Linked DNA regions of Methylobacillus flagellatus KT. Each later gene encodes a partner of the first gene's protein in a complex. Links are inferred from orthologs where the notes say so. Each region holds a gene or a part of one and is shown on either strand. Other genes may lie near its edges.

The links.
Region 2: the proteins of holA (region 1) and dnaN are in contact, whole or in part, in a cryo-EM structure (PDB 8GIZ), measured with the Escherichia coli proteins. The link is inferred for Methylobacillus flagellatus KT from one-to-one orthologs.

The regions. Positions count from the first base shown.
Region 1 is NC_007947.1:2,304,714-2,313,088, forward strand. The notes cover bases 3,662-6,632. They hold holA (DNA polymerase III subunit delta), read left to right. Parts: upstream 3,662-4,624; coding sequence 4,625-5,641; downstream 5,642-6,632. Other genes in these bases: leuS (leucine--tRNA ligase), read left to right, coding at 3,662-4,085; lptE (LPS assembly lipoprotein LptE), read left to right, coding at 4,089-4,628; MFLA_RS11040 (glutamate-5-semialdehyde dehydrogenase), read left to right, coding at 5,650-6,632. In the rest of the region: MFLA_RS11020 (methyl-accepting chemotaxis protein), read right to left, coding at 1-1,138; MFLA_RS14665 (hypothetical protein), read right to left, coding at 1,462-1,605; more of leuS, read left to right, coding at 1,632-3,661; more of MFLA_RS11040, read left to right, coding at 6,633-6,909; nadD (nicotinate-nucleotide adenylyltransferase), read left to right, coding at 6,948-7,622; bioD (dethiobiotin synthase), read right to left, coding at 7,632-8,318; malonyl-ACP O-methyltransferase BioC, read right to left, coding at 8,315-8,375. UniProt on the Escherichia coli protein: Part of the beta sliding clamp loading complex, which hydrolyzes ATP to load the beta clamp onto primed DNA to form the DNA replication pre-initiation complex.
Region 2 is NC_007947.1:215-8,428, reverse strand. Bases 4,690-7,499 are described here. They hold dnaN (DNA polymerase III subunit beta), read right to left. Parts: upstream 6,742-7,499; coding sequence 5,638-6,741; downstream 4,690-5,637. Other genes in these bases: dnaA (chromosomal replication initiator protein DnaA), read right to left, coding at 6,971-7,499; gyrB (DNA topoisomerase (ATP-hydrolyzing) subunit B), read right to left, coding at 4,690-5,587. In the rest of the region: MFLA_RS00030 (glycoside hydrolase family 2 protein), read left to right, coding at 1-919; MFLA_RS00025 (SulP family inorganic anion transporter), read right to left, coding at 954-2,489; MFLA_RS00020 (hypothetical protein), read left to right, coding at 2,734-3,090; more of gyrB, read right to left, coding at 3,191-4,689; more of dnaA, read right to left, coding at 7,500-8,214. UniProt on the Escherichia coli protein: Confers DNA tethering and processivity to DNA polymerases and other proteins. Acts as a clamp, forming a ring around DNA (a reaction catalyzed by the clamp-loading complex) which diffuses in an ATP-independent manner freely and bidirectionally along dsDNA.

The DNA.
Region 1 (8,375 bases):
CAGCATTCAATGCCAAGATGTTGGTCTGGAAAGCAATGCCGTCGATCACACCAATGATGTCGGCAATCCGTTTCGAAGATTCACTGATCGACTGCATGGTCGCGATGACCTGATCCACGACTTCGCCTCCCTGCGTGGCGATCCCTGAAGCAGAAACCGCCAGCTGGTTAGCTTGCTGGGCATTATCCGCATTCTGCTTCACGGTGGAAGTCAGTTCCTCCATGGCAGAAGCGGTTTCCTCAAGCGAACTCGCCTGCTCCTCGGTGCGTGACGACAAATCCAGGTTGCCCGATGCAATTTGCGAGGAGGCAGTGGCAATCGTCTCCGTGCCGCTTCGCACCTCACTGACTATCCTGGCCAGGTTATCGTTCATGGATTTCAGCGCATTCAACAACTGTCCTATTTCATCTTTTGAGTCGATGGCGAGAGTGCTGGTCAAGTCTCCAGCAGCCACTGTCTCGGCCAGCTTGACAGCGTTGGCAAGTGGACGGGTAATCCCAAGGGAAAGCCGCCAGGCAAAGATCGCGCCGAGCACGACTGCCACCAGGCCGATCACCAGCATCCATAGGCTCGCAGCATTTTTCACCCGCTGGATATCTGCCCCGGCCTCATCAATCAGGTGCCGCTCGAATTCAAGCAATTCATTCATGCTATCGAAATAAGCCTTGCGTGCAGGAAGGAACACCTCTTGCACATTCTTTTCGATAAGCGATGCTTCGGCACCATCTTTTCTTAATTGCAACAATTCACTGCGAACCTTGCTGAAGGCATCTGCCTTTTCCTTGGCATCCGCGAATTTCGCCTTCCCTTCGGGCTTGACCAGCAACGTTTCAAGCTGCTGTTTCAAACTATCGTTAGCTCGTGCTGTTTCAGCAATTTGCTGGATGTACATGTCATACATGGCCGCATCGGAACTCTTGATCGCGGCGAGGGTGCGCAATCCATTCTGGGTGGCATTCGACACCCACTCCGTGGTGATGCGTTCCTTTTTCAGCTCAGTTTCCACCACTTGCTTCGCCGTGCTTCCCACATTGGCAAGCTGAGCCAAGCCGAAAGCCACCATGATCATCATCAGCAACAAGATCACAGCAAACCCCGCCCCCAAACGCACCCCTATCCTCAAATCTGAAAACTTCACCTTAACCACTCTCCTTTGTTTTTATATGCTGCAGCCATGACAGGCACTCTTTCATCTGCTCAGTCCGGGATCACTACCGTGACCTCAACATGAGCGCTTGATCCAATCCGCCTTCCCTTTTGCGAAGAGCTGGCTCACCTGCATTGTTACGGCGTTGAGGAGTCCATTCTTTAAGCATTCAGGCCTGTTAAATTGTTAAAATATGTAACCAATTGCAATCCCCTCCAGAACAAAGACATTAAAATAAATATAAAAATCAATTTATTATGTAAAAAATAAGCATGCACTTATTGACATATCCATATTTCAATAAGAAAAAATAGTCAAATACGCAATTGACTATCGGCCGCCTTTCTAACCATGCCAAACCATGAATGGCTGCGCATATCCATACGCGCCGCACCATCGTATTTGCAGTTGCCGAGTTCAGGAAAACGGCGCGGCTTCAGGTATAATTTTGCTTTCAAATTCTTAATCCAGACGCCTAGCCATCATGCAGCAGCAGTATCCATTCCGCGACATAGAGCAACAAGCACAGCAATATTGGGAATCCAACGCCACATTCACTGCAACGGAAGTCTCGGACAAGCCCAAGTATTACTGCCTGTCTATGTTCCCCTACCCATCCGGCAAGCTGCATATGGGACACGTCCGCAACTACACCATCGGCGACGTATTGAGCCGCTTCCACCGTATGCGCGGCTACAACGTCATGCAGCCCATGGGCTGGGACGCCTTTGGCTTGCCCGCAGAGAATGCCGCCATCAAGCACAATGTCGCGCCCGCAGGCTGGACGTACAGCAACATCGAGCACATGAAGGGCCAACTGAAGAGTCTGGGTCTTGCCGTGGATTGGCAACGAGAAATCGCCACCTGCAAGCCGGACTACTATCGTTGGGAGCAATGGCTGTTCACCGAGCTCTACAAAAAGGGCCTCATCTACAAGAAAACCGCCACAGTGAACTGGGATCCGGTCGATCAGACCGTGCTCGCCAATGAGCAGGTGATCGATGGACGTGGCTGGCGCTCGGGCGCGCTGGTCGAGAAGCGCGATATCCCGCAATACTTCATGAAGATCACTGCCTATGCGGAAGAACTGCTGGCTGACCTCGACAAACTCGACGGCTGGCCTGAGCAGGTCAAGACCATGCAGCGCAACTGGATCGGCAAGAGCTACGGTTGCGAGGTGGAGTTTCCGCTGGCTGTCGGCAACGGTACGCTCAAGGTCTATACCACCCGTCCCGATACGCTGATGGGCGCCACCTATGTTGCCATTGCGGCAGAACACGCATTGGCGACGCAGGCCGCCAAGGACAATCCTGCCCTGCAAGCCTTCATCGAGGAATGCAAGCGGGGCAGCGTGGCGGAAGCCGACCTTGCCACCGCCGAGAAAAAAGGCATGAATTCTGGCCTGTTCGTACTGCATCCAATCACCGGAGAAAAACTGCCGGTCTGGGTCGCCAACTACGTATTGATCAGCTATGGCGAAGGCGCCGTCATGGCCGTGCCCGCGCACGACGAACGCGATTTCGAGTTTGCCAGCAAGTATAAGTTGCCGATCAAGGCGGTGATCAAGCCAGCTCACGGGGAGCTTGAATTGCCATTGCAGGCAGCTTATACCGAGCACGGCATCCTGTTCGACTCGGGCGATTTCAACGGCTTGGATTTCAGCCAGGCCAGTGACGCCATCGCCGCAGCATTGGCTGCCAAGAACCTGGGCAAGAGGCGGACGCAATATCGCCTGCGCGACTGGGGCATCTCGCGCCAGCGCTATTGGGGTTGCCCAATTCCCATCGTGCATTGCCCAAGCTGCGGCGAAGTGCCGGTGCCTGCGGAGCAATTGCCCGTCGTCCTGCCGGAAGACGTGGTCATGGATGGCGTCGGCTCTCCAATCAAGAAAGATCCGGCTTTTTACGAAACCACCTGCCCGAGCTGCGGCGAAAAAGCGACGCGCGAGACCGATACCATGGATACCTTTGTCGAATCATCCTGGTACTTCGCGCGCTACGCCAGCTTTGATGCCCATAGCAGCATGGTGGACGAGCGTGCCAACTACTGGCTGCCAGTCGACCAATATATTGGCGGCATCGAACACGCTATCCTGCATTTGCTATACGCACGCTTCTTCAACAAGCTCATGCGCGATGTCGGCCTGGTCCGGCATGATGAGCCATTCACCAAGCTGCTCACCCAGGGCATGGTATTGAAGGACGGCAGCAAAATGTCGAAGTCCAAGGGCAATACGGTCGACCCGCAGGAACTCATCGACAATTACGGCGCAGACACCGCCCGCCTGTTCATGATGTTCGCGGCACCGCCCGAGCAAAGCCTGGAGTGGTCCGATGCCGGCGTAGAGGGGGCACATCGTTTCCTCAAGCGCGTGTGGACCGCTGTCGCCAACCACGTCGAATCCGGCATCGTGGCGGCATTCACCATGGGCGACCTTTCAGCCGAGCTCAAGGCTTTCCGCCGCCAGCTGCACCAGACCATCGAAAAAGTGACTGATGACTATGGGCGCCGCCATGCGTTCAATACCGCCATTGCAGCAGTGATGGAGCTCATGAATGCCTATGCCAAGATCGAAGGCCATGACGCGACGACGCGCGCCATCCGCCAGGAGGCACTGGAAAATATCATATTGCTGCTTTCGCCCATTGTGCCTCACATTTGCCATGCACTCTGGCAGGCGCTACGCCCGGGCACCCAGCTCCTCGACACCCGCTGGCCGGTTGCCAACAAGGCCGCCATGGTGCAGGATGAAATCGAGCTGGTGCTACAGGTCAACGGCAAACTGCGAGGCAGCATGACCGTTTCCCGCACACTGGACAAGGCCGCGATCGAAGCCCTGGCTGTGCAGCAGGAATGCATCCAGAAATACCTGGCCGAAGGCAGCGTGCGCAAGATCATCGTCGTGCCTAACAAACTCGTCAACATCGTCGTAGGATAAACCATGTATATGCGCATCGCCCGCTGGATTCTGCTTGCCATGCTCCTGGCGCTCACTGCCTGCGGCTTCAAGATGCGCGGCGTGGCTGACCTCAAGTTCAATACCTTGTTCATTCAGGGGCCGACCATTTCCATCTCCAAGCCATTCAAACGCTCGCTGACGGTGAATGGCGTCAAGATCGTCAGTTCGCCGGACCAGGCCGACCTGCTCCTTGAAATCATGAGCGAGTCGCAGGAACAGCGCATTCTTTCTTTGAGCGGCCGCGGCCTGGTGCGCGAATTCGAGCTTTTCTATACCGTGAATTTCCGTGTGCGCGATCCCTCCAGTGAAACCTGGGGCGATGTGCAGACTATCAGGGGCCGGCGTGAGATCACTTATGACGATGCGCAGTTGCTCGCCAAACAGCTTGAGCAGGAGCGGCTCTACAATGACATGAAGGATGATGCTGTGCGCGAATTGCTGCGCCGCCTCATGGTCATCAAACCGGCCAAAGGCAAGCCGCGCGCACCTGACCTACGCTCGCTGGACGACACCGTGGAATGAGGATCAAGCCGCAGGAGCTGGAGCGGCACCTGGCCCAAGGCCTGGCACCGCTTTATGTCCTCATGGGCGATGAGCCCCTGGCCCAGCGCGAGAGCCTGGATGCCATCCGTGCTGCCGCGCGGGCCGCAGGCTACGACGAACGCACCCGCCTCACTGTGGAGCGCAATTTTAACTGGCAACAAGTGGCAGCCTTCGGTCAATCCATTTCCCTGTTCGCCAGCCGGCGCATCCTCGAGATCGCGGTTCCGTCGGGCAAGCCCGGCGTGGACGGCGGCAAGGCCCTGACCGCACTGGCGGAACACGCCATCCCCGATACAGTGACCATCGTCATCCTGCCCAAGCTAGAGCGCGACGCCAAGAACAGCGCCTGGTTTGCTGCATTGGAAAATCACGGCGTCTCGCTTGCACTCCATGAAGTCGCGCCATCGGCCTTGCCGCAATGGATCGCGAACCGCCTTGCCGGTCAGGGCCAGAATACCGATCAGGAAACGCTGGAATTCCTCGCCCACCAGGTTGAAGGCAACCTGCTCGCCGCACACCAGGAAATCCAGAAACTCGGCCTGCTGTACCCTGAAGGCACGCTGGATGGCAGCAAGGTGCGGGAAGCGGTATTGAATGTTTCGCGCTATGATGCCTTTCAACTGGGCGATGCCGTGCTGAGTGGCGATAGCGAGCATGCGGTGCGCATATTGCATGGCCTGCGCGAGGAAGGCGCACAACCGGTTGCCATCATGAGCGCCCTGGCCTGGGTGTTGCGCGGGCTGGTCAAGGTAAAATATGCTGAAAGCCGCGGCGGCAATCTCAACAGCGCCATGCAGCAAGCCAGGATTTACGGCGAACGGCAAAACCTGGTGAAACGGGCGCTCTCTCGTCTTAGCATGCGCCAGCTTGAGGCTGCGCTGCAAAAACTGGCTGAAATCGACAAAGCCGCCAAAGGCCTGTTGAACCAGGATCCATGGCTGGAAATCTCGCGCCTGTGCTTCGGTCTGGCGCGCATAGGCAGCAGGAAATAGAGGCAGGAATGGAAGACATCAAACACTACATGCAACAGCTCGGCAGCGAAGCCCGCACCGCTTCACGCGCAATGGCGCGCGCCGACACCGAGACCAAAAACAAGGCCTTGCGCGCCATCGCCACCGCCATCCGCCGCGAGCGCGACACATTGCTGGCCGCCAACGCAGCCGACCTGGAAGCAGCGCGCCGTCACGGCCTGGAGCCCGCCATGCTGGACCGCCTCGTGCTGAGCGAAAAAGGCATCGACACCATGGCGGAAGGCTTGGAGCAAATCGCCGGCCTGCCCGACCCTATCGGGGAAATGTCGGACTTCAAATACCGCCCATCCGGCATCCAGATTGGTAAGATGCGCGTGCCCTTGGGCGTGATCGGCATCATCTACGAAGCGCGCCCCAATGTCACTGTCGACGCCGCCGGCCTCTGCATCAAGTCCGGTAATGCCGCCATCCTGCGTGGCGGCTCCGAAGCCATCCAGTGCAACCGCGCCCTGGCCGCCATCGTGCATGAAGGCCTGGCTGCCGCAGCGCTGCCTGCCAGCGCAGTGCAAGTGGTAGCGACGACCGACCGCGCCGCTGTCGGCGAACTCATCACCATGAAGGATTATGTCGACGTCATTGTGCCGCGCGGCGGCAAAGGCCTGATCGAGCGCATCTCCAACGAAGCGCGCATCCCTGTCATCAAACATCTTGATGGCAATTGCCATGTCTATATTGACGAAAGCGCCGACCTCGCCAAGGCATTGCGCATCCTGGAGAACTCCAAGACCCAGCGCCTCGGCACCTGCAACACCGCGGAATCGCTGTTGGTAGCGCGCAGCATTGCGCAAGAAGCGTTGCCACCGCTAACTGCGATGCTGATCAGCAAGGGCGTGGAAATCCGCGGCTGCAGCGAAACCCGCGCGCTGGTGCCGCAGGCCAAGCCTGCCACCGAAGAGGACTACTACACCGAATACCTTGCCGCGATCATCTCGGTGAAGGTGGTTGCGGATGTGGACGAAGCCATCGCCCATATCAATCAGTACTCTTCCCAGCATACCGAGGCCATCGTCACCGAGAACTACACCAACGCGCGCCGCTTCTTGCGCGAAGTGGACTCCAGCAGTGTCATCGTCAACGCTTCCACCCGCTTTGCCGATGGCTTCGAATACGGCCTGGGTGCCGAGATCGGCATTTCCACCGACAAGCTGCATGCCCGCGGTCCGGTCGGTCTCGAAGGATTGACCAGCCTCAAGTACATCGTGCTGGGCGATGGTGAAGTCAGGGCCTGATGCCCTCACACCTGCATTTCACCAGCATGACGCTTGGCATGGCACCTCCAGCAACACCCTTGCCGCTCATCGGCGTGATGGGCGGCACCTTCGATCCCATCCACTTCGGTCACCTGCGCATGGCGCAGGAACTGGCCGAGTCCTTGGGTTTGGCGGAAGTCCGCTTTATCCCCTCCGCCACGCCTCCCCACCGTGAACAGCCCATGACCTCTGCCACGCAACGCGCGGAAATGGTTGCCCTCGCGATTGCCGGCAATCCCTTATTCAAGCTGGATACGCAGGAGCTGGAGCGGCAAGGCTACTCCTATACCATAGACACCCTGCAATTCCTGCACGAAGGATTGCAGGGCAAGGCCAGGCTCTGCCTGCTGATGGGCATGGATGCCTTTGCCGGTATCACCAGCTGGCACCGCTGGCAGGAGCTATTGCAATTCGCGCATATTGTGGTGACCACACGACCTGGCGCGGCATTGCCTTCAAGCAACCTGGTATTGGACGCATTCCTCCAGACGCATATGCTCTCGGACGCACAACAATTGCCTATTCAAGCGGAGCATGGGATATGGGTGCAGGAAATCACCGCGCTGGACATCTCGGCGACCAAGATCCGGGAATCTCTTGCATATGGCTGCACACCGCGCTACTTAGTACCTGACAAGGTATTGGAATTTATTTGCCAGCATGATTTGTACAGCGGCACTTCAAGGTATTGAAATACTTCCTCACTGCCACAATACACTCACAATATCCGTGTCTTCAGCAGTGCTTGCTTGATCCTGCCATGGAATAAACCCTAGATAGATCGAAGGCATACGCTGCTTCAACGTCTGCAGGTTGTCTTCCAGCATCGCCATCCCAGGATCCACTTGGTTCGCGACCCAGCCAGCCAGCGTCAGGCCGCGTTGCCTGATCGCCTCGGCTGTCAACAATGCATGATTGATGCATCCCAGGCGCATGCCGACCACCAGAATCACCGGCAAACCAAGCTTGGCAGCAAGGTCGGCCATATCATGCTGCTCATCCAACGGCACATAGAAACCGCCCGCGCCCTCGACGATCACGACATTCGCTTGCGCCTGCAAACGCCTGAAGGCAGCTGCAATAGGCTCCAGATCGATCCGCACGCCTGCCTGTTTGGCGGCGATATGCGGTGCAATCGCCGGCTCGAAGGCATAGGGGTTGATATCGGATAATGGTAAATCGACATTGCTGGCCGCCAATAGCTGCGTAACGTCTTCTGAAATCAATCGCCCGTCACGTCGCTCGCAGCCGGAAGCAACAGGTTTCATGCCTACGCTGCGCAAGCCACGCGCTGAAAACTGTCGCACCAGCATACTACTGACCATGGTCTTTCCGACGCCCGTATCGGTGCCAGTGACGAACCAGGCCTGTTGACGGTTGCTACTCAACGCGGCCTCCTCGGGTGCACAGTCACCGTGGCAAGCCCCGCCTGTTTGGGCTGGGGT
Region 2 (8,214 bases), 2.3 Mb from region 1 along the record:
TTCCTGGACCATGCACAATGAGCCTCCCTGGGATTCGCCCTGGATGGCACAGAAATACCCCGACTACCATCCCGACATCAATCGTAGACTGGATGCGTTGCTGTATGAAGATGTCAGCAAGCTGGATACATTGCGCGTGGTACGCAAGGAATCTGCCACCAAGGAGCACGAATGGATGGGATGGTACTTCGACCACTGGCTCGCATTTTCCCGCCCTGCCCCGACTCCATGGAGCACGGAATTCGGCGCCCAGGCGCTGCCTAACCTCAAGAGCCTGGAACGCATGTTCAGCAAAGCATTGCTCTGGCCCGATACTGAAGCAAAATGGCAGGTATGGGAGTATCACAACTTCCAGCGCAAGGAGACATTCGAGTTTGCTGGCGTGAAGCAAGGCGGCAACATTGAGGAATTCATTGCCAACAGCCAGCATTATCAGGCGCGCTTGATCCAGTTCGCCGTGGAGAATTACCGTCGGCAGCGTTATGCGCCGGTTTCGGCCGTGTTCCAATTCATGTTTGTGGAAAACTGGCCTTCCATCAATTGGGGCATCGTCGATTATTGGCGGGAACCCAAGGCAGGCTATGAAGCATTGCGCGTGGCTTACCAGCCCGTCCTGCCCAGCTTGGAATGGAAGCAGGACGAGTACGAGGCAGGCGCCTCACCTCGGATTGGGCTATGGGCGATTAACGATACCTGGAGCGGATTCGAGCATGCAAGTTATACAGTGACCCTATATCGGGAGGGTAAGCCATTGGATATGCTTAAACTGCCACTGGAAATGCTACCTGATTCCGGCTACAAGCTGCGTGATTACGCGCTACCAGTGCTTGAGAAGGGGCAATATGAGATCAAGGCCGAGATCACCGGGCAGGATGGAAAATCCATGGGACGTAACCAGTACCGTTTCAGCGTGAAGTAGATACCCGTGGATTTGATGATCCAGCGCAAAAACACTAACCCAGCTTATCGTCTGCTACCGGATAAGTCGGGTCTTCGAGCAAATTGACCTCGACCAGGTCGCGCGCACGCCCGAGCAATGCCCGGCAATCCGGGCTCAGGTGCTTGAGCGATAACTGCTTGCCCTGCTGCGCATAGCGCTCAGCCAAGGCATCAATCGCAGCCAGCGCCGAGTGATCCACGACCTTGGCCTGTTTGAAGTCCACTACCACCTGCACTGGATCTTCCTGCGGCGTAAACAAGGCCTGGAAGTTGGCGATCGAGGCAAAGAACACACTACCCTTGAGCCTATAGACCTTGCGACCCGCTTCGTCGATATAGGTGGTCGCGGCTATCTCCTTGGCGTGCTCCCACGCAAACACCAGCGCGGAGACAATCACGCCGACCAGTACAGCAATTGCCAGGTCACTGATCAGCGTAATGATAGCTACCAGGATGCCGACAAAGATATCCGGCACAGGAATCTTGCCAAACAATCTGAAACTACCCCATTCAAAGGTCTTGATCGCCATGACAAAAATCACGCCGATCAGGGCTGCAAGCGGGATCATTTCGATCCAGTGCGAGGCAAAGAGAATAAAGGACAGCAGGAATGCTGACATGGCAATACCGGACAAACGATGCAAGCCTCCTGCATTCATGTTGATCATGCTCTGTCCGATCATCGCGCAACCTCCCATGCCACTGAAAAAGCCGGTTGCCACATTGGCAGCACCTTGTGCCATGGATTCGCGGTTGGGCTGGCCACGCGTATTGGTCATCTCGTCTATAAGATTGAGCGTCAGCAAGGTTTCGATCAGTCCGATGGCAGCAAGGATCAGGGAATAAGGGAAGATGATCTTCATGGTCTCCAGATTGAACGGCACCTGCGGGACATGGAAACTGGGCAATCCCCCTGCAATCGACCCGAGATCGCCGACCGTCCTGGTTTCCAAGCCCATGACGGCAACCGCCGCAGATACCATCACAATTGCAACCAGCGCCGACGGCACCACCCTGGTCACTCGCGGCAGCAGGTAAATCACCGCCATCGTCAACCCAACCAGCCCTAGCATGGTGTAAAGCAATGGGCCGCTCATCCACTGCAGACTGCCATCATCCGCCGCGACCTTGAAATGATTGAACTGGGCAAAGAAAATGACCATGGCTAGGCCATTCACAAACCCTAGCATGACCGGATAAGGCACCATACGGATGTACTTGCCCATTCTCGCCACTGCGAACAATACTTGCAGCACTCCCATGAGCACCACCGTCGCAAACAAGTACTCGACCCCGTGCTGTACGACCAAGGCCGTCATGACCACCGCCAATGAGCCTGCAGCCCCTGAAATCATTCCCGGCCTTCCCCCAAAGGCGGAGGTGATAAAAGACACGATGACCGCTGCATACAAGCCGGTCAATGGCGAGACATGTGCCACAAATGCAAAAGCAATCGTCTCTGGCACCATCGCCAGCGCCACGGTCAGTCCGCTCAATACATTGGTCTTGATTTGGGCAGGGCTCAACCCGCTGGGTACTGCATTTGACATCATATGCTCCGGTACTGCTCAGCAGCCATTGTCATGCGCCGGCATGGTTCAGGCGTATACAACCCATGGATATCTCGTTTAAATAATGGCTGAATCAAGGAAATCACATGGGTCCAATACGGGCTTGGTATGGGAAAAGCAAGCCCGACATTATTTCATCAATGGCAAATCCCGCCAAATGACCGTGGTAAAAATGTGCCACATATTGGATACTTTTCCCATTATCCGGCTCAGGAATATCCCTATGAAAGATCAATGGAATGTGTACAAAATTGCCCCGATTGACCATGGCTGGCTTTATCTCAGGACCGTAGGCGAAACCGCACACCTGCTGGGCGGTCACTGGGCGGAAGCAGCAGTCAATGGGCTAGTGGCAGATCATCCCACTGTAGAAACATTCCTGGCGAGTTACCACTATGCCCATGATGCCGCACTCGCGCATGGCTATGACGGCATCAACCGCCAGGAACCAGTGGTATTCTGGTTTCCGGATGCTGCGGTATTCAACTATGGATTTGTTTTCAAGTCGGATATTGGCGGCATTACCTATGTTGTTTCGCCCAAACCATTGAAATGGCTGGATTCCCTTTCCGGAAAGTGAAGGTATAAGCCACTATCATCTCCACTGGCGGGAACACCTTTACCTGGTACTGCACTCGTGCAGAAGCGCCGTTTTTTCCGGCAGCTTCTGCAGCCTTCAATCAAACATCAAGATTGCTCACACCCAGCGCATTGCCTTCGATAAAGGCGCGGCGCGGCTCCACCTGATCTCCCATCAACGTAGTGAAGATTTCATCAGCGGCAATTGCATCATCGATCTGCACTCTGAGTAAGCGGCGTACGGCGGGATCCATGGTAGTTTCCCACAACTGTTCTGGGTTCATTTCGCCCAGCCCTTTGTAACGCTGGATATTGAGTCCGTGCTTGGCTTCGGACATGAGCCAGTCAAGGGCCTCCTTGAAGCTGTTGACCGGTTGCTGTTTCTCGCCCCGCTTGATAGTCGCACCTTCGCCTACGAGTCCTTGCAATGTCAGGGAAGTTGCAAGAATTTGCTGGTAATCGCCACTGTTGATGAAATCGCTATCGATCACGCTGGCTTGCAGGTTGCCGTGGATGTACTTGTTGATTTCCAAACGGTAATCACCGTTTTCCTGGTTCTGCGTCACCAGCACTTCACTGCCTGTGTGACCCAGCAAGGCCCGTAGCTTTGCTGCTGTCGCTTCGGCTTGTGTTTCAGTGTCCAACTCGAGCTTGCCCAGGCTGATCAATGCACGCAGGATGCTTTCATCGTACAAGGGGCTCAGCCGGCGGATAATGGCTTCAGTCAATACCATTTGTTTGGCAATGGCAGCCAGTGCTTCGCCGCTGATGGTTTCACCATCGGCCTGCTTGAGCAGTTCCGCCCCCTTGAGCGCGGATTGCAGAAGATACTGGTCCAGTTCCTGCTCATCCTTGAGATAACGCTCGTCACGGCCTTGCTTGACCTTGTACAAGGGAGGCTGGGCAATATAGACATGGCCGCGTTCGACCAGCTCGCCCATCTGGCGGTAGAAGAAGGTCAGCAACAAGGTTCGGATGTGAGCACCGTCAACGTCGGCATCGGTCATGATGATGATGCGGTGGTATCGCAGCTTTTCGGGATTGAAATCGGCCTTGCCGATCCCAGTACCCAATGCGGTAATCAGGGTCGCAATTTCCTGTGAGGACAACAGCTTGTCGAAACGTGCTTTTTCCACATTCAGGATTTTGCCCTTCAATGGGAGAATGGCCTGGAATTTGCGGTCCCGACCCTGTTTTGCTGATCCGCCCGCCGAATCTCCCTCGACGAGGTAGAGTTCGCTGAGGGCTGGGTCTTTTTCCTGGCAGTCGGCCAGCTTGCCTGGTAGGCCCATGGTATCCATGGCACCTTTGCGGCGTGTCATTTCACGTGCCTTGCGGGCAGCATCGCGCGCCCGGGCGGCATCGATAATCTTGTTGCAGATGATCTTGGCTTCGTTCGGGTTTTCCAGCAGGAATTCGGCCAGTTTCGCAGATACCACTTCCTGCACAACGGGCTGTACTTCACTGGATACGAGCTTGTCCTTGGTCTGGGAAGAGAATTTCGGCTCGGGTACCTTGACGGATAATACGCAAGTCAATCCTTCCCGCATATCGTCTCCGCTGGTATCTACCTTGGCCTTTTTCGCCAAATCATTCTGCTCGATATAACTGTTGAGCGTGCGCGTCATGGCCGTACGCAATCCGGTCAAATGGGTTCCACCGTCACGCTGGGGAATGTTATTGGTGAAGCACAATACGTTTTCACTGTAGGAGTCGTTCCATTGCATGGAGACTTCTACGATGATGCCGTCTTTTTCACCCGATGCATAGAAAGGCTTAGGGTGCAGGACGGTCTTGCTGCGGTTCATGTATTCGACAAAGCCCCTGACGCCGCCAGAGTGGGCAAAATTTTCCGATTTTCCGTTGCGCTGGTCGATCAACTCGATCTTGACACCATTGTTGAGGAAGGAAAGCTCACGGATGCGTTTTGCCAAAATTTCAAAATGAAATTCCACATTGGTGAATGTTTCAGTGGACGCAAGGAAGTGTACCTCGGTACCGCGCCGTTCCGTTGTCCCGGTAATGGTGAGTGGAGAAACAGCCACCCCTCGGCGGAATTCCATCTGATGGACCTGGCCATTGCGGAAAATCCGCAATTTCAGCCAGTCTGAAAGCGCGTTCACGACAGAAACGCCCACCCCGTGCAAACCACCGGAAACCTTGTAGGAATTCTGGTCAAACTTGCCCCCGGCATGCAGTTCAGTCATCACGATTTCAGCGGCAGAACGCTTGGGTTCGTGCTTGTCGTCTTCCTTGATGTCGGTTGGAATGCCGCGCCCATTATCGGAAACACTGATGGAATTATCAGGATGGATAGTGACCTTGATGTCATCACAGTGACCTGCCAGGGCTTCATCAATTGCGTTATCCAGCACCTCGAACACCATATGGTGTAAACCGCTGCCATCGGATGTATCGCCAATATACATACCGGGGCGTTTACGAACTGCATCTAGGCCTTCGAGGATTTTAATACTATCGGAATTGTAATCGGTCATAGTCCTGTAGGTTTCACGTGAAACAATAAATTATTTTAATATTCAGTAAGTTAAATTCTCATTGGCATGACGACGTATTTGTAGTTATCGTCGTTTTCAACAGTCACCAGGCAACTGCTATTCGCATCTGCAAAGGAGAAGGTCACGCTTTCGCTATCTGAGTTGTTTAGTACGTCGATCATATAGGTGACGTTAAAGCCGATGTCCAGGTTGCTACCCCCGTAGCTGATTTCAAGCTCTTCTTCGGCTTCTTCCTGCTCGCTGTTGGTGCTGATCAATTTCAGGCTATTGGCTGAGAGCACCATCCTAATGCCACGGTATTTTTCATTGGAAAGAATGGAAGCACGCTGCATGGACAGTAGGATCATCGTGCGATCCACGGAAAAACTGTTCTGGTGTCCTGTCGGGATGACGCGGGTGTAATCCGGGAATTTCCCATCAATCACCTTTGAAATCAAGTGGATATCTCCAAATGCAAAATTAGCTTGGCCATTGGCAAGCTCTATTGTGACCTCATCTTCGCTTTCGTCCAACAGTTTTATCAATTCGATCACCGTCTTGCGAGGCAGAATGATTTCCTGTTTTTCATAGCTGCTGGCAAGTTCGGTGGAAGTGAAACTCAACCTGTGGCCATCGGTACCCACGACATTCAGGCGGTTGCCGTTGACCTCGAACAGCAAGCCATTGAGGTAGTAACGGATATCTTGCTGCGCCATGGCAAACTCGACTTGCTTGAATAGGCGTTTCAAGGATTTCTGGCCGATCTTGATGAGTGTACTGCTGGCATCCTCCGTCTTGGTCATCAATGGATAATCACCGGCAGGCAATGTCTGCAGGTTGAAACGGCTTTTCCCGGTCTTTACCTGGATGCGGCTGTCCTGGGTAGCCATCGTGATTTCAGCGTTTTCAGGCAATGAACGGCAAATATCGAGAAGTTTCTTGGCGGAGATGGTGGTCGAAAGCTCACCCCCTGCGGCTGAGTCTACAGAGAGTGAAATCTGCATTTCGAGATCCGTGGCTGTCAGCTTGATTTTGTCTTGTTTGGCTTCCAGAAGCAGGTTGGAGAGTATAGGCAAGGTATGACGTCTTTCAACAATACTACTGACGGATGAAAGAGGTTTTAGCAGTGTATCGCGATTGATTTTGATGTTCATATCTTTAAAACCTAATATATAAAAAATAAATTGGTAATAACAATAATGTCGGAAACTTCTGTTGATAACGCCATTTTTAAATTTAAAATCAACAACCTTTGAGAGGCTGTACCATCTTGAAACTGTTATACGCTGCTGTGGATAGATTGTGGCTTATTTTACCGCTTTCTGAAAAACGCTTTTAAACTGTATTTCTACCCACAGCCTTTCCATAGGCCTGATGCCCTTCCTAATCGCGGATGACTTGGATCAATACCGCGATATCGCGTGCCACGTTTTGATCATTCTGCCGCAATTGTTCGATTTCATCGCAAGCGTGCATGACCGTGGTATGGTGCCTACCGCCAAAGGCTTCGCCGATTTCAGGAAAGCTGTGGTTGGTGAGCTCACGTGCCAGTGTCATGGCAATCTGTCGTGGACGGGCAAAGTTGCGTGAGCGCTTCTTGCTGTACATCTCGGCGACCTTGATCTTGTAATAATCAGCAACGGTTTTCTGGATGTTCTCGATGGTGATCTGGCGGCCACGTACAGCGATCAGATCCTTTAGGGCTTCCTTGGCCAGGCTGACGTCGATGGCATGCCCGGTGAAGTTGGCCATCGCGATGATGCGGTTCAGTGCGCCCTCGAGTTCACGAACGCTGGAGCGCACTTGCTTGGCAATAAAGAATGCTACATCTTCATCCAGCGTGACCCTGGCTGCTTCTGCTTTCTTGAGCAGGATCGCGACGCGCATTTCCAGCTCGGGCGGTTCTACTGCCACGGTCAGACCCCAGCTGAAGCGTGTGCGCAGGCGTTCATCGACATCGGCGATTTCCTTGGGATAGGTATCGCAGGTGATGATGATTTGTTTCTTGGCTTCAATCAGCGAATTGAAGGCATAGAAGAACTCTTCCTGCGTGCGGCTCTTCTTGGCGAAGAACTGGATATCGTCGATCAACAGTAGATCCAGGGAATGATACTGGCGCTTGAATTCGTCGAAAGCCTTGTGTTCGTAGGCTTTCACCACATCTGAAACATAGCGTTCGGCGTGCAGATAGCGGATCTTGGCATCGGGTCGCTGCGACTTCAGGTGGTTGCCGATCGCTTGCAGAACATGGGTCTTGCCCAAGCCGACCCCGCCATAGATGAACAATGGGTTATAGGCAGTACCTGGGTTTTCTGCTACTTGGATTGCTGCAGCGCGAGCCAATTGATTGGCCTTGCCCGTGACAAAATTGTCAAAGCGGAATGCCGGGTTGAGACCGCTGGTCTCCGTTAACGTTTTGGGTTTTTTGGGCGCGGCTGAAGCGGGTTTGGCAGGCGAGACAGTTTTCGTGACTTTGCTGATTTCAGCTTCAATTTTTGCTGCAGCGCCGGGCGCTTCAGCGGGTTTGGGTTTTGCGAGCGTTATGGGTGACTTTTCGCTGGCATCGTACAAGGCCAGCTCGATCTGCACAGGTGTGGATAATACCTCTTCCGCTAGAGCGCTGATCT